3 regions of the Faecalibacterium duncaniae genome follow, and region 2 is predicted to be linked to each of the others. Evidence: riboswitches for the same ligand, from Rfam matches in the RefSeq annotation. Region 2 holds a riboswitch; each other region holds the start of a gene.
The links. Region 2 has a riboswitch for cyclic di-GMP ahead of GXM22_RS14180 (leucine-rich repeat protein). Riboswitches for the same ligand answer to the same signal wherever they lie in the genome.
Positions count from the first base shown of each region.

Region 1: it holds a riboswitch for cyclic di-GMP, as region 2 does, so the genes downstream of both, GXM22_RS15475 (leucine-rich repeat domain-containing protein) here and GXM22_RS14180 (leucine-rich repeat protein) in region 2, are expected to answer to the same signal.
Region 3: it holds a riboswitch for cyclic di-GMP, as region 2 does, so the genes downstream of both, GXM22_RS09480 (CAP domain-containing protein) here and GXM22_RS14180 (leucine-rich repeat protein) in region 2, are expected to answer to the same signal.

Region 1 is NZ_CP048437.1:2,625,699-2,632,871, forward strand. It holds gene GXM22_RS15310 (hypothetical protein) at 146-1,171, opposite strand; partial or broken gene GXM22_RS15475 (leucine-rich repeat domain-containing protein) at 1,361-2,107, opposite strand; cyclic di-GMP riboswitch class I at 2,267-2,342, opposite strand; gene GXM22_RS12590 (MATE family efflux transporter) at 2,614-3,915, shown strand; gene GXM22_RS12595 (helix-turn-helix domain-containing protein) at 3,963-4,808, opposite strand; gene GXM22_RS12600 (ABC transporter ATP-binding protein) at 4,936-6,051, shown strand; gene GXM22_RS12605 (putative quinol monooxygenase) at 6,167-6,463, shown strand; gene GXM22_RS12610 (carbohydrate ABC transporter permease) at 6,536-7,173, opposite strand, start outside.
Region 2 is NZ_CP048437.1:2,937,347-2,944,519, forward strand. It holds gene GXM22_RS14175 (putative ABC transporter permease) at 1-876, shown strand, start outside; cyclic di-GMP riboswitch class I at 1,113-1,189, shown strand; gene GXM22_RS14180 (leucine-rich repeat protein) at 1,389-3,479, shown strand; gene GXM22_RS14185 (nucleotidyltransferase family protein) at 3,880-4,800, opposite strand; gene GXM22_RS14190 (SDR family NAD(P)-dependent oxidoreductase) at 4,963-5,739, shown strand; gene GXM22_RS14195 (RpiB/LacA/LacB family sugar-phosphate isomerase) at 5,808-6,443, shown strand; gene GXM22_RS14200 (DUF697 domain-containing protein) at 6,875-7,173, shown strand, end outside.
Region 3 is NZ_CP048437.1:1,953,204-1,960,376, forward strand. It holds gene rnhA (ribonuclease HI) at 1-180, shown strand, start outside; gene GXM22_RS09475 (adenine nucleotide alpha hydrolase family protein) at 177-689, shown strand; gene GXM22_RS09480 (CAP domain-containing protein) at 799-1,668, opposite strand; cyclic di-GMP riboswitch class I at 1,801-1,876, opposite strand; cyclic di-GMP riboswitch class I at 2,002-2,077, opposite strand; gene bilS (flavodoxin family protein BilS) at 2,197-2,700, opposite strand; gene bilR (bilirubin reductase) at 2,728-3,855, opposite strand; gene bilQ (bilirubin utilization transcriptional regulator BilQ) at 3,857-4,282, opposite strand; gene GXM22_RS09500 (sulfate/molybdate ABC transporter ATP-binding protein) at 4,405-5,451, opposite strand; gene modB (molybdate ABC transporter permease subunit) at 5,448-6,122, opposite strand; gene modA (molybdate ABC transporter substrate-binding protein) at 6,143-7,030, opposite strand; gene GXM22_RS09515 (MOSC domain-containing protein) at 7,119-7,173, opposite strand, start outside.

The DNA of each region.
Region 1 (7,173 bases), 310 kb from region 2:
GTTAGGTTATGGGGGCAACCCCCCAGTCGCTTTCAGCGACAGCCCCCGCTAATAGGGGGGCCCTTGGCATAGCGGATAGTTTCACCTTTTTGCCAAGGCCGCCCCTATTAGGGGCGGTGGCATCCCGAAGGGATGACGGTGGGGTTTACTTTTCCTGTGCCTTATTCCACACGCGGATCACTTCAACACGGCTCACGGAATCGGTATCCACATAGGTCTCGCCGTTGTCCTTTGCGGCCTTGAGCAGATCGTTTTCCACAGCCCAGGCAATGGCCTTCTGGGTATCGGTTGCATCGGCGGGCAGAACTGCGGCGGGTGCGGGCTTACCGGCATGGTTCCACACCAGCAGGGCCAGCTCGGCACGGTTTGTGGGGATGGCAGTACCGGCGGGCAGAGCGGTTTTCAGGTACAGCTCCGTGCTCAGCTGGTAGCCCTGCCATGCCAGAATGGCGGTGCCAACAGCGGCAGTGCCAACCACTGCGGTGGTGCCCAGAATGTTGGGCTCGTCCTCCTCAATGGAGGCATCCTTTGTCATGGCTTCGATGGTCACACCACCGGCAGGCATCTGGAACTTCAGGGGGTTGTTCTTGACATCCACATCCAGCGTTTCATCGGTGGTAATCGTCCACTGGTCAAATGCAACGGCATCGCTCTGGCTGGTGTAGGTCACGGTCACGTCAGCCTTTTCGGGCACTTTGGCGATCAGCTCGCCCTTGTCGTTCTTCTCAGCCTTGATCTCTTCGTCACCATTCTTAATGGTAACATCAGCATTCTTGACGGTCAGGGTGTAGAGCTTGGTTGCAGGGGTCAGTTCGGCGGCCTCTTCGCCAACAACGACCTTTGCATCCGCATTGCAGATGGTCTCGTCATTGCTGTCGTTCACTGCAATACCAAAGGTGTAGCTGCCGGTCTTTTTGTAGGTCACATTCAGGGTTGCTTTGATATCACTGCTTCGGGAAGTCAGTTTCATCATCTGAGCCAACTTCTGAACAGTGTATTCTTTCTCGGTCAGTTCCTTGCCGTTCAGTTCTACCTTTTCAACTTCATCACCGTAGGTGAAAGCAACACTGCCATTGAGAATCTTGTTCATATCAGTACCGGGGGCAATGGCAATGTTCACATCAACGGGAGTATTGACCAAGTAGTCGCTCTTGGAGGTGGTCACATCCATCTTGCAAGGGATTATAACCAGCCCATCTTGACGAAGCTGCTCATTATTGCCGCCATGCGAATCCTCTTTATAATTAATTCCAGTGAAGTTTTTGCTAGTGCCATCCGTCTTGCCATCAAGAGGAACAAAGGGAGCGCTTACAAGAGCATTCCACTGATCGGCTGTTCCGGCATAATAAACTTTTGTCAGCGAAATCGGCCTACCAAATGCCGCAACTTCAATTCCTTTCAAAGATGCAGGGAAAGTAACCGTTCCGAGCGCACAATTGTAAAATGCTTTCCTGTAAATTCTTTCAGTGTTAGAAGGAATGACAACATTCATAAGTGAAGTACAGTTCTCAAAAGCACCCCAACGAATATCTGTAATCCCTTCTGGCAGATCAATCCTTTCTAGGCTCGAACAATTCGAGAAGCACTCCATCTCAATTGTTGTGATTTTGCTATTACCTTCAAAAGTAATATCATTTAGCCCTGTACAATTTGCAAATCCCCACCATTCAATCTTTTCAACATTCTCTGGAATATTAACACTTTTCAAAGACTCACAATGATAAAAAGCACCCGAGCAAATATATGTCACCGATTCTGGAATTTTAACTTTTTGAATCTTGCCACAGGTTGCATTCCAATACTTAAAATTAGAATGATATTCTGCTGCAAACGCGGCCTGTCCGATTTTACTCAAAGAATGTCCGTCAAACTCGGCAGGAATATCAACTTCATAATTATTTGCCGCAAGCACATCTTCCGAGCCAATGTATTGTACCAACGTTGCAGTGTCATCATCATTTACACTATACACAAAATTTCCATCTTGTGTTTTTATTCCATCCGTATGAAACTCACCGCTTTTTGCATTATCTGCAAACGCTGACACCGGAAATAGTGTAAGTAGCATACATACTACAACCAACAAGCTGACGAAACGCTTTTTCATAAAAATCCTCCTTTTATGAATTACTCCCAAAATATAACCATGCCCGCACAAAGCAAAAAGAGCGCCGCACCGGCCAAATGGCTGGTACAACGCTCTGCGTTTTGTACTTTGGGAATCTACCGCCCCTTGAGGTGATGCCCATGTGCGGTATGGTTGAGAAAGTGCGGCTGGCTGCCATATTACAGGCCCTGTAGCTTTGCGTCGCAGCCTTTCGACTGGTTTGCCGTTTTTTCTGTTTCAACGTGGCATCTTACACAAAAATCATAAAACTTTTTTTTTTTTTTTTTTTTGTCAATAACCCAAAAGCATCTTTGGCAAGTTGCACAAAAGCGATAGTGTTTGTATGGCATTTTCGGATAGCAGCATCGCCCCGGGGAGAAGTGTTCCGTTTGGGAAATGATGGCGTGTTTCCTCGCTTTTTCGTTGAAATATGCCAAGTTTTATGATATAGTAGTAGTCGTTTTTACGTTTCACTCCCCTATTCTCCCCGCGGAAAGGAAGCTTCCATGAACCTGACAAAGCAGTTCTTCAAGTATGTGTCGCAGAATATTTTCGGTCTGATCGGCACATCGTGCTATATTCTGGCCGACACCTATTTCATCGCCCAGGCGGCGGGCACCGACGGCGTGACCCTGCTGAACCTCTGCCTGCCCATGTACAACCTGATCTTTGCCTTCGGCTCGATGATCGGCCTGGGTGCGGCCACCCGGTACGCCATCCTGCAGGCGCAGGGCGAGGCGCGGGCGCAGCGGTTTTTTTCCAACGCCATCCTCTGCGCCTGCCTGATCGCCATCCCGTTCATGCTGGCGGGCGCGTTCTGCCCGGGCACGCTCCTGCAGCTCATGGGCGGCGATGCGGACATCGTGGCGCTGGGCCTGAACTACACCCGCATCTTCCTGCTGTTCACCCCCTTCTTCATGTGCAACTACATCTTCTCGGCCTTCGTCCGCAACGACGGCGACCCGTCCCTTGCCATGGTGGCCACCCTGAGCGGCAGCCTGTTCAATGTGGTGTTCGATTACATCTTCATCTTCCCCATGGGGCTGGGCCTGCCCGGCGCGGCGCTGGCAACGGCCATCTCGCCGGTGCTCAGCATCGCCATCTGCAGCCGCCACTTCTTTCAAAAGAGCAACACGCTCACCTTTGTCCGGCAGGCTCCCTCGGCCCGGCTGCTGGTGCAGAGCTGCCAGCTTGGCATCTCCGGTTTCGTCGGGGAGCTCTCCTCTGCCGTGACCACCACCGTGTTCAACTTCCTGCTGCTCCGGCTGGCGGGCAACGTGGGCGTGGCCGCTTACGGCGTGGTGGCAAACTTTGCGCTGGTGGCAACAGCCATCTTCAACGGCGTGGCCCAGGGTGCCCAGCCGCTGATCAGCCAGTGCTACGGCAAAAATGAGATGGCCGGAGCAAAAAAGCTGCTTCTGCTGGGCTGCGGCACTGCGCTGGCGCTGGCGGCGGTGTTGTACGGTGCCGTGTTTGGCTTTACCGATACCTTTGTTGCCCTCTTCAACAGCGAGAGCTCTGCTTTGATGGCCGAATATGCCCACAGCGGTATGCGCATCTACTTCCTGGGCTACTTCTTTGCAGGCTGCAATATTGTTGCGGCGGGCTATCTGGGTGCGGTCAACCGCCCCACCGAAGCCACCATCACCTCGGTCAGCCGGGGCGTGGCCGCCATCGTCACCTGCTCGCTGATCCTGAGCGCCCTGTTCGGCATGAACGGCGTGTGGTCGGCCTTCCCCGCCGCCGAGGCCATCACGCTGGCCCTGACGGTGTTCCTGCTCAAGCGCCCGCAGTCTGTGTGCAGCTGAACGCCACCACGGAAAAGAGCCGGGTGCTGCCCCGGCTCCTGAACATTTTAAATATACAGTGCCTGCTCCCGCTGGCTTTCCGCCGGGCTGAGGGGCCGCGCTGTCTGACCGGCCAAGGCCCGCCACTGTGCGGGGGATTGGCCGGTCTCTTTTTTGAACACCCGGCACAGGTAGTTGGCCCCCGAGAAGCCGCACAGGCTGGCTATGACATCCAGCGTGTATTCCCGGTGCAGGAGCAGCCGCATGGCTGCTTCCACCCGCACAGTGGTCAGGTAGCGCCCCGGGGGCACCCCTACGGCGGCAGTAAAGGTGCGGACAAGGTGGCTCTTGGAGACTCCCAGCCGTTCACTGAGCTCCTCCACACCGTACAGGCCAGCGTAGTTCTGGCGGATATCCTCAATGGCGGCCTCCACCAGCGGCGGCAGGGGCGGGGCGGCGCTGTCGGCCCCCGCAAGCTCACAGAGCAGGGCAAAGGCCAGCTGGCTGGCAGCCCGGCTGCGGGGCGTGTCGGCCTCGGCGGCAAGGCGGCCCAGCAGCTCTGCGGCGGCGGGGCAGGTCTCGCCCCGGGCCAGGAACGGCAGCTCCGTCAGCCCGGCAAGGAACTGCACCGCCGCCTGTCCGGTCAGCTGGATGCAGAGCAGGTGGCTCTCCCCTTCCGGGGTCAGGGTCAACGGGGCACGGCTCAGTACCAGATGGCCCGCCGCCGCGCTCTGGGGCGGCAGGATCAGTGCGCTGCCCGCCGGGGAGGGCGAGGCATCGGTCAGGCTGGCAGTGCATCTGCCGCTGGAGATCAGGCAGACCCACAGCCCCTCGCCGGTCAGGGTCAGGGGTTCTTTGGGCTGGATATCCCGCACCACGCCAAGGGCTGCGGTGCTTGTCCAATCATAAAGCAATATCTGACACCTCGAATCAATAAAATGCTATTTTATATCACAAAGTTATCTGTTATTATAATACCAACGAGAGCGTGCACCGTCAAGGTGCCGTAACATAGAAAAATTTTAATGGAGGCAATGACCTATGGCTTCGATTAGCTGCCAGCACATCTACAAGATCTATCCGGGCGCTACTGCTCCTGCTGTTACCGACTTCAACCTGGAGATCCAGGATAAGGAGTTCATCATCTTCGTCGGCCCCTCTGGCTGCGGCAAGTCCACCACCCTGCGCATGATCGCCGGTCTGGAGGAGATCTCCAAGGGCGAAATGTACATCGGCGGCCGCCTGATCAACGACGTTCCCCCCAAGGATCGTGATATCGCCATGGTGTTCCAGAGCTACGCTCTGTACCCCCACATGACCGTTTACAAGAACATCGCGTTCGGTCTGGAGCTGCGCAAGACCCCGAAGGACGAGATCGACCGCCGCGTTCACGAGGCTGCCAAGATCCTGGAGATCGAGCACCTGCTGGACCGCAAGCCCAAGGCTCTGTCCGGCGGCCAGCGTCAGCGTGTTGCTCTGGGCCGTGCAATGGTTCGTAACCCGGCAGTCTTCCTGCTGGACGAGCCCCTGTCCAACCTGGATGCAAAGCTGCGTACCAGCATGCGCACCGAGATCATCAAGCTGCACAAGAAGCTGGCTACCACCTTCATCTACGTTACCCATGACCAGACCGAGGCTATGACCATGGGCGACCGCATCGTTGTTATGAAGGACGGCATCATCCAGCAGGTCGATACCCCGCAGAACCTGTACGATATGCCTTGCAACATGTTCGTTGCCGGCTTCATCGGCAGCCCCCAGATGAACTTCCTGGACGGCACCGTGACCAAGAACGGCGATCAGTACGCCATTGACCTGGGCGGCGACACCATCCCCCTGCCCAAGGAAAAGACCGCTGACGGCAAGCTGGATTCCTATGTTGGCAAGAAGGTCAAGATGGGCATCCGTCCTGAGGATATCGACGACGAGCCCGAGTTTATGGCAAAGCACCCCGACTGCCACCTGGAGGCTCAGGTCGATGTGTCCGAAATGATGGGCGCTGAGATCTACCTGTACCTGGAGTACAAGGGCAACAAGATGACCGCCCGTGTCGCTCCCACCTCCAAGGCACGCAACGGAGACACCGTCCGCGTTGCATTCGATCCGCACAAGGTCCACCTCTTTGATGTCGAGACCGAGCAGACCATCCTGAACTAAGTTCTCCAGGGATCATCTTTTGATCCTCCTAATAAGCAAAAGCCGCCGGGAAGCGATTTCCGGCGGCTTTTGTCTAAAAGAACACACATTGGAACATTATAAGGGAGATTTCACCATGGAACACATGATGCTTCTGGTCACCTACCGTATGCTCCCCGGCCAGCGGGACGCTTTTCTGCAGGAGGTTGCCGCTGCCGGCATTCTGGCAAAGGTCCAGCAGGAGGACGGTTTTGAGCGCTACGATTACTACCTGAGCGCCGCCGACCCGGACGAGCTGCTCATCGTTGAGGAGTGGGACTCCGAAGCCCAGCAGCAGGCCCACGTAAACACCGACCACATGGCCCAGCTCCGCGCCATCAAGGAGAAGCATGTTGCTTCCACTGCGATGCAGCGCATTGCCAAAGCCGACTGAGCACGAGAGGATAGAAAAGCACCCGCAGCCTGCTGGCTGCGGGTGCTTTTTTCAAAGGAGAGAAGGGAATGCTCAGCCCTTGACACCGCCCAGTGCAACACCACGGACGATGAACTTGGACAGCAACAGATAAACAATGATCACAGGCAGGATGGCAATGGCCACCAGCATATAGACCTTGCCCATATCGAACTTGAGGAAGTCGGCACTGCGGAGCTGTGCAATGAGGATGGGCAGGGTCTTTTTGTCTGCCGTATCCAGCACCAGTGCGGGGATGAAGTAGTTGTTCCAGCTGGACACAAAGGAGAAGATGGCCTGCACCGCCAGAGCGGGCTTCATAATGGGAAGCACGATATGGTTGAAGGTGTAGAACTCCCCTGCGCCATCAATGCGGGCGGCTTCCACGATCTCCATGGGCAGGCTGGCATCCAGATACTGCTTCATAAAGAAGAACACCGCCGGGGCCGCAATGCTGGGGATGATGAGGGGAATGAAGCTGTTCTTCAGGCCCATCTTCGTGATGAGCTGCAGGAAGCCCAGCGCCGAGACCTGGGTCGGCATGGTCATAATGAGCAGGATGATGGCAAACGCCGCCTTTTTGAACCGGAAGTTATAGGCGTAGATGCCGTAGGCTGTCAGAGCCGAAAAATAGACGCTGAGGGCAGCCGAGCAGCCGGACACGATCAGGCTGTTCCGCACACCAGTCAGCA
Region 2 (7,173 bases):
TTTGGCATGATCATTGTGCTGTTCACCCTTTCGCCGCTGGCAGACAACCTGCTGCTGCTCTATCTCGGCGGCGTGATCCTGCCCAGCGTATTGGAGCTGGTGGGCGGCTGGGCGCTCTACAAGCTCTACCACACCCGGTGGTGGGATTACAGCGACTTCCCCTTCAACATCGGCGGATATATCTGCCTGGAGTTCTCCCTTTTGTGGGGCGTTGGCACCGTTGTGGTGATGAAGGCCGTTCACCCCGTGATCGCGGGCTTTGTGGAGATGGTCCCCCAGATGGTGGGCTTTGTCCTCATGTGCATCCTGTACGCCTGCTACGCCGCCGACGTGGTGGTGACCGCCTTTGCGGCCTCTGACCTGGCCCGTGAGCTGGATGCTCTGGAAAAGGTGGCCGACAGTATGCACGCCGTGTCCGATGCCATGACCGAGCTGCTGGGCACCACCGCCATGGACGTGGACCAGAAGATGGACGAGAGCCGCCTGCAGCTCAAGCTGGCAGCTGCCGAGGCCCGGGACAATGCCGCCAAACTGAGCCCCCGGGATGCCGCTGCCGCCCTGCGCGCCAAGGCCGACGAGGCCATGGAGGCTGCCCGCAAGTCCTCCCAGGAGGCCCGGCTCAATGCCTCTGAGGCCGCCGCTGCCGTCAAGCTGGCCGCCAAGGGCACCGCAGAGCGCACGGCAGAGCTGCTCCGTCTGGAACAGCTGGCCGAAGAACTGCAGGCCCGCAGCGAGGAGATGCGCGCCCGCACCCGGAGCTCCAAGTACTTTGGCAAGGGCCGTATGCTCCGCGCTTACCCCAAGCTGCGCCACGGCGAAAAGCACCGCTCTCTGGACGAGCTGCGGGAGCGCCTGAAGTACGAGCGCAGGCACTGACCCTGCCCGCTGCAGCAACCCCAAATGCCCCTGACCGGCTTCTTTCGGTCAGGGGCATTTTTCCTGCGCTGCATTCTCCATAAAATCAGGCAGATCTTGTTCTGCTGCACGCTTTTGTTCTCATTCTGTTTTCAACATTATACGTTCCTTTTTTGTACACTCTTCCAAATCTATTTTCGTCATATTGACAAAAAAAGAGTATTTTATCCTGTGCAATATGCTATTCCTGCTAAAAACTGAAGAATCGGCAAGCCAGTCGAAAGGCTGCGACGCAAAGCTACAAGGGCCTGTAATATGGCAGCCAGCCGCACGTTATTCTCTCCGGGTAAGGTAATCCGAAACCTTGCACCTCCTTGTGAAGATGCGTCGGCTTCCCTTCAGGAGAGCGAGCGCGCAGCGGGTCTACAAGGGTTCAGAGCGTCGTACCAGCCGTTTGGCCGGTGCGGCGCTCTTTTGTTTTGGCTGAAATAGAGAGAGTTTTTGGGAATATCATGGAAAAGGAGTAAAGAATTATGAAACCTAAGCGTTTGATCAGCTTATTGGTTGCGGTCTGCATGATGATCACCATGCTGCCCCTGTCGGCAGTCACGGCATTTGCAGAAGACACGTCAGCGCCAACTGGTACAGCCAGCTATGGCGATTACGAGTATGACTATACGATAAATACAGAAGACGGTACTGCAACCATCACAAAATTTCGTGCCCTTGTTGATGGCTCCTACGACATCACCATACCCACAGATTTTGGCAGATTCCCTGTAACTGCTATCGGCGATGATGCCTTTAGAGGTTGCTCTGCTCTGAAGAAGGTCACCATTCCACAAAGCGTCACTTCCATCGGCGATTCTGCCTTTGCAGGTTGCCACAACTTGGACTCTGTTACCATCAATGACGCTGCCACATCAATAGGAAACCGGGCCTTTACGGAATGCCCTCTTACAACAACGCTTTCATTAGGTAAAAAAATTACGACGATCGGCGATGAGGCCTTTTATGATTGCCGTGGTCTGACGAGCGTCACCATTCCACCAAGCGTCACTTCCATCGGCAAGAAAGCCTTTCTCCAATGCATTCATCTTAAAACGCTTTCGTTCGGTGAGAATATTAAGACGAATATTGAGACGATCGGCGATGATGCCTTTTATTATTGCATTGAGCTGGAGAGTGTCACCATTCCACAGAGCGTCACTTCCATCGGCAATGATGCCTTTGGACAATGCCATGACTTGCAATCTCTTACCATCAAGGACGCTGCCACATCGATAGGACACCGGGCCTTTTTAGGGTGCACTTCTCTTGAAACGATTTCGTTAGGTGAGAATATTAAGACGATCGGCTATCATGCCTTTAATTCTTGCACTTCCATTAATCTGACGAACGTCACCATCCCGGAAAATGTAACAACCATTAGACCTGGTACCTTTGACTATTGCACCCATCTGGAATACATTATGCTCCCTGCTGGATTGACTTCTTTCCAAGACAGTCTGAAAGGTTGTCCAGCTGGGAACCCCAATGGTGCCATCTACTACAAAAACTACAAGGCCGCCGCAGATGCTCTGCTTGCAGACAATGATGACAATTCTAACATTGATGCCAATGATAAACTGAGAAAACGCAATTTTCTTTACCTCTGCAAGGTGACCTTTGATGCCAAGGGCGGCGAACTGAACGACGACGCTGAGGTGCCGGTTTATAAGACCGAAAAAATCACTGATACCAAGGCAAACGATCTGACTGCCATCCATGATCCCACCCGTGCGGGTTACAAGTTCACCGGCTGGTACACCGCAGATGACCAGCCCTTGAATGTGAACGAAATAATTACGAAGGACATCACCTTCTATGCCCATTGGGAGCTCGCCCCCAAAGCTCCGGTCTGCCACCCGCTGACCTTGAAGGACGGCGTTATCACCAGCGTAACAGTGCCCGGCAAGGATGGTGCTGACCCCGAGGATATCACCGAGATCGTTAAAAAGAATGCCAACGAGGACGGTTCCTTTAATGTCCCCGAGGGTGCAACGGTGAGTGTTGCATTTGATAAGGATGCTTTTGCAGATAGCGGTCTGAAATTTGGCCACTGGGATATCACCGGCCTGGATGATCCGAACGCTTATCAGGATAAGGAAAGCTTTGACTTTGAGATGCCTGCAAAGGCCGTGACCCTGAAAGCCATGACACAGGATGCATCCATTGAAGATGACGAGCCCGATATCGTTGGCCCCATCGTGATCGGCACTACTGTTGTTGTCGGCGGTGCAGTGCTGGGCTATCAGGCCTATTCTCTGGGTGCTGAATTTGCAGGCAAGCTGATGGCTCTGCCCTACTTCCCCAGCAACCGCAGCGCCCTTGCCATGATGCTGTGGGAGGATGCAGGCAAACCCATGCCCGAATCCGAACTGCTCTACCCCGATGTAGGGCAGGAAGAGCGGGATATGGACCTGCAGCACGCCGCCCGCTGGGCCATGGAGAATGAGCTTATCCCTGACCTGAATGATGAGGGCACGGCTCCGGAAGAGATGAAGTTCTTCCCGGCCAATCCCGTAAGCAAGCTTGATGTGCTGAATGCATGGCAGAAAGCACAGGAGCTCAAGAACAACTAACGCCATCCCCGAATATTCCCAAATATACGTAGAAGCGCCTCATCCTTCACCGGATGGGGCGCTTCTGCGTTGTAATGTGTCGAATTTTCTGTTATACTGTACTTGTCGGCCTTCCGACCTCGATCTATAAGAGGAAGGGGGTGAGTTTTATGAACTTTATAATCTCTTTTACACTGTCCGTCGCAGCGGGTGTAGTCAGCTATTACATCTGCAAGTGGCTTGACGACCAGTTCAAGGCCGGTAAGCACTAATCCTTAGCAAGCAGGAAGCCCCCTCGGTATTCGCACTACCGCGGGGGCTTCTTGTTGCTACTTGGTGAGTTTTATGAACTGCAACCAATCTCTTTTACAGCTTTATTATATGCTGTATCGCTCAAAAAGTCAAGCAGATTTTGTTTTGCTCACGCCCACAGATCCTCGGGGTACAGACCCTCCTGGGTTTTCTGGGCGATGGCGGCCACCACGGTGGGCTTATCCTCACGGTAGGTCACGCCGTACCACTTATCGGTGCTCTTGAGCACGGTGACCGCTGCCTTGCCCTCATCGATGAGCTCGCTGGCCACGGTGGGCAGGAAATACTCGCACTTGAGGGGGTTCTGGGGCAGATTCTCACGCAGCCAGCCTGCAAAGCGGCGGTCGGCCTCGTCCAGGAAGCTCTTGCCGAAGCCCCACAGGTTCATGCTGACAGGTGCTTCCACCGGCAGGTCATCCGTGCCCTCACCGGTGAGGGAGGTGCAGCGGATGCCGCCCTCATAGGTCTCGATGCCGGTGCGCTCGGTCACGCTGTGCAGGGTGCCGTCCGGGTTCACCACGCAGACACCGCGGGAGACGGTGCCGTTCTCAGAGACGGTATTTTTGAGCAGGTAGCTCACCATGCAGTAATCGTAAACTGCGCCGTCCTGATGGGTGGACAGATACTCATAGATGACCTTGAAGGCCTCGGGGCCGTAGTAATCGTCCGCGTTGATGACAGCGAAGGGGCCATCAATGAGGTCTTTTGCGGCCAGCACGGCGTGGCAGGTGCCCCAGGGCTTGACACGGCCCTCGGGGATGGTGAAGCCTGCGGGCAGCTCATCCAGCTGCTGGAAAGCGTATTTCACGTTCATGCCCTGAGAGACGCGGTCACCGATGGCGGCTTTGAAAGCCTCCTCGATCTCGTGCTTGATGACAAAGATCACGGTCTCAAAGCCTGCACGGTGGGCATCGTACAGGGAGTACTCCACAATGGGCTGGCCCTTGGGGCCCACCGGGTCGATCTGCTTCATGCCGCCGTAACGGCTGCCCATGCCGGCAGCCATGACCACCAATACCGGTTTGTTCATTTTTCTTTCCTCCTGCGTCAGTGCGCTGTTCTTTGCGTCTATTATACTCCAAATTTTCCCGGGCAACAAGGGACAGCTTTTCCTTGAATTTTTGCATGGATTCTCACCCGCTGCCGTGATAGAATAGAGGCAATGGAGTTTCCGCAGAAAAGGAGAATGCTTATGTCAACCAAAACTGTCTGGATCACCGGCGCGTCCTCCGGCATCGGGCGGGAGTTTGCCCGCCGCTATGCCCGGCTGGGCTTCCGGCTCATTCTGACCGCCCGCCGCCGCGACCGGCTGGAGACCCTTGCCGCTGAGCTCCGGGCGAAACACGGCACCCTCTGCCGCATCGTACCCGCCGACCTTGCGCAGGATGCGCAGGTCACCGCCCTGTGCGAAGCACTGGCAGACGAACGCATCGACCTGTTCATCAACAACGCGGGCTTTGGTGCCTGCGGTGCCTTTTCCGAGACGGACGCGGGCAAGGAGCTTTCCATGCTGCGGGTAAACGTGCTGGCCATGCACCGGCTGTTCAAGTTCACTCTGCGCAAGATGGAAGCCCAGGGCTTCGGCACCATCCTGAACGTGGCATCCTCGGCGGGCCTGCTGCCGGGCGGGCCCTATATGGCGGGCTACTATGCCTCCAAAGCATACGTTGTCAGCCTGACCCGCGGCGTGGCTGAGGAGCTGCGGGAGCAGCACAGCCCGGTCTATGTCTGTGCCCTCTGCCCCGGCCCCGTGGACACCGAGTTCAACGACCGCGCCGATGTGGTGTTCGCCCTCAAGGGCATCACCCCGGAGCTCTGCGTGGAGGAAGCCATGCGCGGGATGCTCCGCCGCAAAACCATCATCGTGCCCAGCACCCTGATGCGCCTTGCCACCACGGCCCAGAAGCTCGTTCCCACGCCCCTGCTCATGCCCATTCTGGCCCACCAGCAGAAGAAAAAGCTGGGCTGATGGCCGCTTGACAGCGCACCGCCGCTCATGTATTTTAGAGGTATCCGAAAAAACAGGAGGAATGTCCCATGAAAATTGCACTCATCAACGAAAACAGCCAGGCCGCCAAAAACGGCATCATTGAAGCCGCCCTGAAAAAGGTGGTGGAGCCCATGGGCCACGAGGTGGTCAACTACGGCATGTACACCGCAGAGGATGCCGCCCAGCTGACTTATGTTCAGTGCGGCATTCTGGCCGCCATCCTGCTGAACAGCGGCGCGGCCGACTACGTCATCACCGGCTGCGGCACCGGCGAGGGTGCCATGCTGGCCCTGAACAGCTTCCCCGGCGTGATCTGCGGCCATGTGGAGGACCCCGTGGACGCTTACACCTTTGCCCACGTCAACGACGGCAACGCCGTTTCCATGCCCTTTGCTAAGGGCTTTGGCTGGGGCGGCGAGCTGAACCTCGAGTACTGCTTCGAGAAGCTGTTCGGCTTTGGCCACGGTCAGGGCTACCCCAAGGAGCGCGTTGTGCCCGAGATGCGGAACAAGGCCATTCTGGATGATGTGCGCGCCGCCACCTTCAAGCCCCTGATCGAGTGCCTGCAGAGCATCGACCAGGACCTGCTCAAGGGAGCCATTGCAGGCGAGAAGTTCAGCAAGCTGTTCTTCGCCTCCTGCAAGGACGAGCAGCTGGCCACCTACATCAAGACCCTGCTGTAAGCGGAAGCAGCAGGATATATTTTCAAGCGCTTTGCACCCGAAGAGCCTTTTCTTTTTTGAGAAGGCTTTCCGGGTGTTTTTTTGTCATTTTTTACATTTCTCAATTGAAATTTTGTCGATTTCAACAATTGACGATATATATATATATATAATGGTTATAGACAAAATTCATCGAGTTTCGACACTCTTTTGCTGCTTCATGGAGGTGAAGCCAATGGCCGGAAAGCTCTGCCCGAACTGCAAACAATTCACATTTTTCAAAACAGTTGGTGAAAACCGTGAGTGCACCAAATGTGGGTACAAAATGGTCGTTCCGATCCAAAGCAAGGGCCGCGGCGAACGTTGCCCCAACTGCGGAAAACTGACTGTACAAAATCAGGGTGGAAGGAAGTGCTGCACAAACTGCGGCGCAACCTTCAAAGGAGGAAAAAATGGCTAAAACCAAAGTTACAATGCCGGATGACCTGAAGAGCAAGTGCGCCGCTGTCATTCACACTGCCACAACAGCTGCCGCCGCTGCAGGTATTATCCCGATTCCTATGGCTGACACCATTCCCATTACTGCCGCTCAGATTACCATGATTATCGGCTTGGGGCATATCTTCGATATTTCTCTTTCCGAAACGGCAGCCAAATCCATTTTGGGTGGTACAATGGCAAGCCAGACCGGGCGTGCTGTATTTTCTGGCATTATCAAAGGCATTCCCGGTGTCGGAACCGTTGTGGGCGG
Region 3 (7,173 bases), 980 kb from region 2:
AAGTCCGACGGCTCCCCTGCCCTGAACCCCGACCTGTGGGAACAGGCATTGGAGCAGGAAGCCCGGCACAAGATCACCTATGTCTGGGTCAAGGGCCACGCAGGCCACCCGGAAAACGAGCGCTGCGACCAGCTGGCCGTGGCACAAAGTCAGGCACACGGAGGGAGACAGGGACGATGAGCGATACATTTCTGCCCGGCAGCGGGTTCGATACCTATGAGCAGCAGGACAAGGTGCTGGTGGGCCTGTGCGGCGGCACGGGCTGCAAAGCAGCTGTCCGCATTTTACAGCAGCAGGGCTTTGCGGTGATGGGCGCTGTGGTGCGTCTGTGCACCGATGACCCCGTTGTGGATGCCGCCAAGGAAGCCGCCAAGGCTCTGGGCATCGAGTGCATCACCCTGAATGCCAGCGAACTGGCCAGCCAGCTGGCCGAGGAGACCGCTGCCCCGGCCGACCTGCGCTTCCCCGCCCTGCTGGCGGCGGCTGACCGGCTGGGCATCCAGTACATTGCCACCGGCCACCGCGCCCGGGTAGAGACCGGTGCAGACGGCGTGCACGTCCTCTGCCCTGCCGAAATTGCGGACGAGAGTGCCCGGCTTGCCGCCCTGCCGCAGGAGACGCTGGGCCGGCTCATCCTGCCCTTGGGCGATTTCAGCCCCGAGGATGTGGCTGAGATGGCAGCAGAATAAAAAACAAAAGAGATGCACCCTGCCTTCCTGAAACCGGTTCAGGGAGCGGGGTGCATCTCTTTTTGCTTTATTTTATTTCATCGTACAACGCTCAATGGAAGTCATCCGCTTACTTTGCGAAGATCTGGATCCAGTTGTGGCCCCACTGAGAATTGGCATCGTAGTTGTAGCCAAGGCACATATACTTGGCGGCGGGGTCCATGATATTGACACGGTGGCCTTCCGAAGCCATCCAGTCTGCAACGACTTTTTCGGGCGTGGTCTCGCCCCAGGCGGCATTCTCGCCGGTGGCGGTATCAGACACACCGTACTCCTTCAGCACGGTGAAACAGTTGGTGCCATCGGGGCGGGTGTGGGAAGCGACCTTTGCCACTTCCTTTGCGCGCTCATCGGCGGCGGCCTGCAGCTTGGCATCGCCCATAGCCAGAGGTGCCAGATTTTCCTTTGCACGCTCAGCGTTGACCAGCGCCAGCACTTCCTGTGCAAAACCGTTCTCACTGGTGCCGCGGGCGTAGGTGAAGATCATCACCCAGTAATTGCCATACTCGCCGCCCTCGTAGTAGCCAATGCCAACGGAGGTGGCATCCTTGTCCAGCATCCGCTCCTTGAAGAAATCGTAGCGATTCCAGGCGGCGACCACATCCGAAGCATCCTCAGCAGCTGCCCAGTAGTTCTCGCCCACGGAAACATCGTCCACACCGTACTCCGGCAGGATGGTGAACTCGCGGCTGCCATTGGGGCGGTTGTAGGAGTAATTGACGGTAAGTTCTTTTGCACGGGCCTGTGCGGCAGCATTCAGTGCGCTGCTGCCCATGCTCAGAGGAGCCACACCAGCCTGTGCACGCTCTGCGTTGACGAGCTGCAGCAGCTCATCGGCCTTGGAAGCTGCGTGTGCGGGCATTGCCAGAACAAACATCAGGCAGATGAATGCGGCGCAGCAGACCAGATTCTTCAGGACTTTCATCGAAGCGTTACGCATGGTGTTGAACCTCTTTTGTGTTACCCCATGAAAAAAGGTGTCGATTGCTGGTATACTCGGCAATCGACATCTGATGCTTCAGATGAAGGTCACTCAACACCCATTCTCCGCTGTGGAGACCCTCAGGTGATGAGAAGCAACTGGCTGCCATTTTACAGGCCCTATAGCTTTGCGTCACAGCCTTTCGACTGCTTTGCCGAGGATATTCAGTTTTGCGTGCCTTTCTTCTTTTGGGAAGAAATTTGAGAACGAAAAAAGGTGTTGTTCTGCAATACACTCAGCAAAACAACACCTAGAAAATCTAAGCAGGTCGCCCAAAGAAAGATTTCTTTGAGAAGCAGCTGGCTGCCATTTTACAGGCCCTGTAGCTTTGCGTCACAGCCTTTCGACTGTTTTGCCGAGAATATTCAATTCACCTTGAGGAGCCGTTTCCATTTCCTCGACGCTATCCTACCACATCGGACAGAACCTGTCAACTGTTTTGGAGCAGCTTTCTCAAAAAATCTGCTTTTTTGAAGAGTTCTTCCGTTATGCCTGCACCTCTGCCGCCTTTTTGCGCAGCAGGTCGAGGTCTGCGGCATCCGGGTGAGCCAGCGCCTTGTCAAAGTTCTCGATCAGCATCTCGAGGTTGGGTGCATGGTTGGGCTGCTGCAGCATCTTTTCGTACTGCTGGCGCACAATCATGGGCATCTTGCCCTGGCACATATAGGTTCCAATGACCGTGTTGCTCTCATCCAGCGATTTCTGCACCGCTGCCAGGATCTGCTCGAAATATTCCGCACTGCCGCCAAAGCCTGCGGTGCCGAACAAAAAGACCCGCTTCCCCTTCAGGGTCTGCAAAAAGGCGGTGAGGGTGTCATCGGCATGGCCCTTGTCCGTCCAGAAGCCGATGTAAAGGGTCTCAGCCTCCAGTGCCTCCGGGGCCGGTGCTCCGAAGTAGGTGCACTCATTCTGGGGCAAGCTTGCGCGAAGGGTGTCGGCCAGCAGGCGGGTGTTGCCGGTCTTGCTGCTGAAAACGATGGCGTAGCTCATGGTCATTCTCCTTTATTCTCTTTGAGATCAGATGCTGCCCTGTTCTTTTGCGTTCAGGGCATCATAGACACAGCGGGTGCCCTGATGGGCGATCAGGCCGCCCAGGCACTTTTTGTTGCAGCGAACACAGCGGTGGATCTTTGCCGCATTGCCGCTCTGCAGTTTGTTGACCCAGTTGGGGTCGGCCAGCAGCTGGCGGCACATTGCCGCGCACTGGATGCGGCCGCTGGCAAGCTGCTGCTCCACAAAATCGGGGTCGTTCAGGCCGCCCACACCGCAGAGCGGCACGCTGGTATACCGGCGCACCTCATCGCAGAACTTGAGGAAGCAGCCGGTCTCCTTGAACTCGGGGTGGCTGGCCGACGGGATGGTGTTTTCCAGCGCAGAGTGGTTGGCCAGTGTCACATGGAAGCTGGTCACGCCTGCCTGCACCAGCAGGGGCACGAACACGGCCAGTTCCTCCTCCACCACACCGGCGTTGCCGTAATGGGGGTTCTCCTGCCGGACAGCCAGCTTGTAGTCAATGGCCATGCCGGGCACAGCGGCGTGCACTGCCTTGACAGCTTCCACGGCAAAGCGGGCGCGGCGCTCGGCACTGCCGCCGTATTCATCGGTGCGGTGGTTGAAGATGGCGGAAGAGAAGCTGCCGCACATCCGGTCGCCGTGCACCTGCACCATGTCAAAGCCCGCCTGCTTTGCCAGCACAGCAGCCTTGCCAAAGCCCGCGATGATCTGATGGATCTTTTTCTGGGACATCTTGGTGATGTAGGGGCCCACGGCATCGTTCATCCGCTCCCGCAGCTGGTCGGGGGTGATCTTTTTCATCAGCATCCCCGGGATGCACTTGATGATGGACATCATGTCGGTATCGGTCTGGTGGAGCTGGGCGCAGACCTTGCAGTCGTATTTGTGGGCAGTCTCGCAGATCTGCTGATAGAAAGCAAAGCCCTTTTTGTCAAACAGGGACTTCTCAAACCGGCTCTTGGCCACCGGCACGTCGCCGATGATGATCATGGCGCAGCCGCCCTTGGCCAGCCGCTCCATCTCTGCCAGATATTCCTCGTCCGAAAGGCCGAAGGTGGTGGGGGCAAAGATAATGCGGTTCTTCAGCTGCATTCCACCGTAATCAATGGGGCTCAGGATGGTGTCGTACATGTTACACACTCTCTTTCCTCGTCCGTGCTGCCTTTTGCAGCAGGCTCAGGAGCTGGTGCTGTTCCTCTTCGGTCAGCCCGCTCAAATTTTGTGCATCCCAATCGAAAAATACCTGGTGGCAGGTCCGGAATGCTCTCTCACCCGCCGGGGTCAGCCCCAAATGATAACTGCGGCCCTGCTTTTCCCGGGTCATAAAGCCATCTTCCACCAGCTTGATCACGCTGCGCTGGCAGTGGCCCCAGTCCAGGTGCAGTTTTTTGGTCATCTCAGCCGGGGTGCAGCCGGGATGTTTGCCCACGTAGATCACAAAATACATCATACCAAAGCTCAGGCCAAACTCCTGCAGCTGCTGGGTGGTGTAGGCTGCGAACTGCTTGTAAAACTCCATCACGTAGAAGGATATGGTCGATTGGATCACTCTTTGCATCTCCTTTACTTGACAAGGTCTAGTATAATTGCATCACTTGATAAAGTCAAGTACTTTTTTCAAAAAAATTCTCCCTGCTCCGTATTTCTGTTTCGGGAGCAGGGAGAAAACGATTTTTTGCCTCAGATCAGCGGCATGATATTTTCCGGGGCGGCAGTAAGGCAGGCGGGTGCTTTTGGCGGCGGGGCCGCCAATGTCTCCTTGGACACCTTCCACCACAGGCGGGCCTCACCGCCGGGCAGGGTGAAGATCATGTTCCAGTCAAAGGGATTCTCACTGGTGGAGACAGCCTGCACCGGCAGGCTGTTGGGGGTGCCGGGAGCGCAGGGTGCAAAGTCATGGGCGCGGATGCCCACGGCGCGGCAGCCCTCGGGCACCGGCAGAGCCACGGTCAGCGGCTGTTCCCAGCCCGCCAGATGAACGGTATGCTCCCCCACCCGGGTGCAGGGCAGAATGTTCTTGCAGCCGGTCAGGCGGGCGGCAGCACGGGTGCGGGGGTCGGCAAAGACCTCCTTGGTCGTGCCTGCCCGGAGCACCTCGCCGCTGTCCATCACGATCATCTCCCTGCACAGGCGGTAGGCCTCGTCCCGGTTGTGGGTCACCAGCAGGGCCGTGCCCGCAAACCCGGCCAGCAGGCTGCCCACTTCCCCCTCTACCTCCTCGCGCAGGTAGCTGTCCAGCGCGCTGAACGGCTCGTCCAGCATCAGGATGCGGGGCTTGGCCGCCAGGATGCGGGCCAGGGCGGCACGCTGCTGCTGCCCGCCTGAAAGCGCGCCGGGCAGGCGCTTGGCCAGTTCCTCCAGCCGCATGGCCCGCAATGCCTCGGCACAGGCGGCCCTGCGGGCGGCAGGGTCCTTTTCCTTTTTCAGTGCGCTGAGGATATTCTGTTCCACGGTCATGTTGGGGAACAGGGCGTAGTTCTGGAACAGCAGACCCACATTGCGCTGCTGGGGCGGCAGGTCGATGCCCTGAGCGCTGTCGAACAGCACCCGGCCATCCAGCACGATGCGCCCCTCGTCCGGCCGGACGATGCCTGCAATGCAGCGCAGGGTCATGCTTTTGCCGCAGCCGGACGCACCCAGAAGGGCGGTGGCAGTATCCCCCGCCGTAAACGCAGCGTGGAGGGTAAAGCCATCAAACCGCTTGGTCACATTTACTTCCAGGCTCATGTGTGCTTTCCTCCCTGCTTCTGCCTGCGTTCCAGCAGGTTCACTGCCAGCAGCACCACCGCCGAGATAACGATATCCACCAGCACCCACTGCATGGCCCCGGCTTCATCGTTGGTGCGCCAGAGCTGGTAGACCGTGGTTGCAATGGTGGCCGTCTTGCCCGGCGTGTAGCCTGCGATCATGCTGGTGGCACCATATTCGCCCAGCGCACGGGCAAAGGCCAGCACCGTACCGGCCAGAATGCCCTGACGGCAGCAGGGCATTCGCACCCGCCAGAAGATCCATGTGTTGGAAAGCCCCAGCGTCTGTGCCGACCAGGCCAGCGTTTCGTCAAAACTCTCAAAGGCACCGCGAGCCGTGCGGTACATCAGCGGAAAGGCCACCACGATGGAAGCAAAGATGGCGCTGTACCAGTTCATCACCAGCTTCACGCCGAAATGTTCCATGAAAAAGATGCCCAGCGGCCTTTTTGCGCCGAACAGCAGCAGCAGGAAATATCCCACGACCGTGGGCGGCAGCACCATGGGCAGGGTAAGCACCACATCCAGCACGCCCTTGAGCACGCGCGGGAGCTTTGCAATGTAGTAGGCCGCAAAGATGCCTAAAAAGAACACTGCTGCGCAGCTGATCAGCGCAATGCGCAGGCTGTTCCATAAGGGATACCAGTCCATACCATTCCCCCAGCGGATGCTTACAGTGCGGTGAAGCCGACGCTCTCGAACACGGTCGCAGCCTTGTCGGTGCGCAGGTAAGCCAGGAACTCCTTGGCAGCCTCGGCATGGAGAGCGTTCTTCATCACAGCGGCGGGGTAGATGACCTGGCCGCACATTTCCTTGGTAGCCTCGTCCACGGGGGTCAGACCGGCGCTGTACGCATCGGTGCAGTAAACGACACCGGCATCCACGCTGGCCTCGCTGACCTGGGTGGTGACTTCCTTGACGTTGGAGCCGTAGGTGATGACACCGGCAGCAGCCAGAGCTGCCTCATCCAGATCGTAGTAGGCCAGGATCTTCTGGGTGTACTGACCCACGGGCACATCACTGTTGCCCATGCAGAACAGGATATCCTCTGCCTTCAGGTGCTCGGCCAGGCTGTCGAAGCTGTCAATGCCCTTGTTGCTGCCCTCAGGCACACAGAGCACGACCTTGTTCTCCAGCAGATCCACACGGCTTTCGGCATCCACAAAGTCCAGGCCCTCGGTGTTCCCCTCAGCGGAAGCGGTGCTGTCCAGCTGGTTCATCTGCTTCTGACCGGCGGAGATGAACAGGTCGCAGTCCGCACCCTCCTGGATCTGGGTCTTGAGGGTTCCGGAAGAGTCAAAGTTGAAGCTGAAGGTCACGCCGGGGTTCTCTGCGGAGTAGGTCTCGGCAATGGCGCTCAGGGTCTCGGTCAGGGAGGCGGCAGCAAAAACGATCAGCTCCACGCTCTCGCCGGAGGCAGCCTCAGAGGAGGCGGCAGCGGAGGATGCGGTAGAAGATGCAGTGCTGCTGGAGGAGCCGCCGCAGGCGGTCAGAACAGCAGATGCGGATGCGATGCCGGCAGCGCACAGGAAGCCGCGGCGGGAGATCATAGTTTTCATAGTCTTGCTCCTTACAGTGGGTATGCTTTTGTTGTACTTTTATTTTCACGCCCGGCACCAAAAGCAACGCCGCGGCGGTGAAACAGGCTTATTTGCGGGCACACTCGCCGTCCAGCCCGGCGGCAATGCGTACCCCGTGCTCC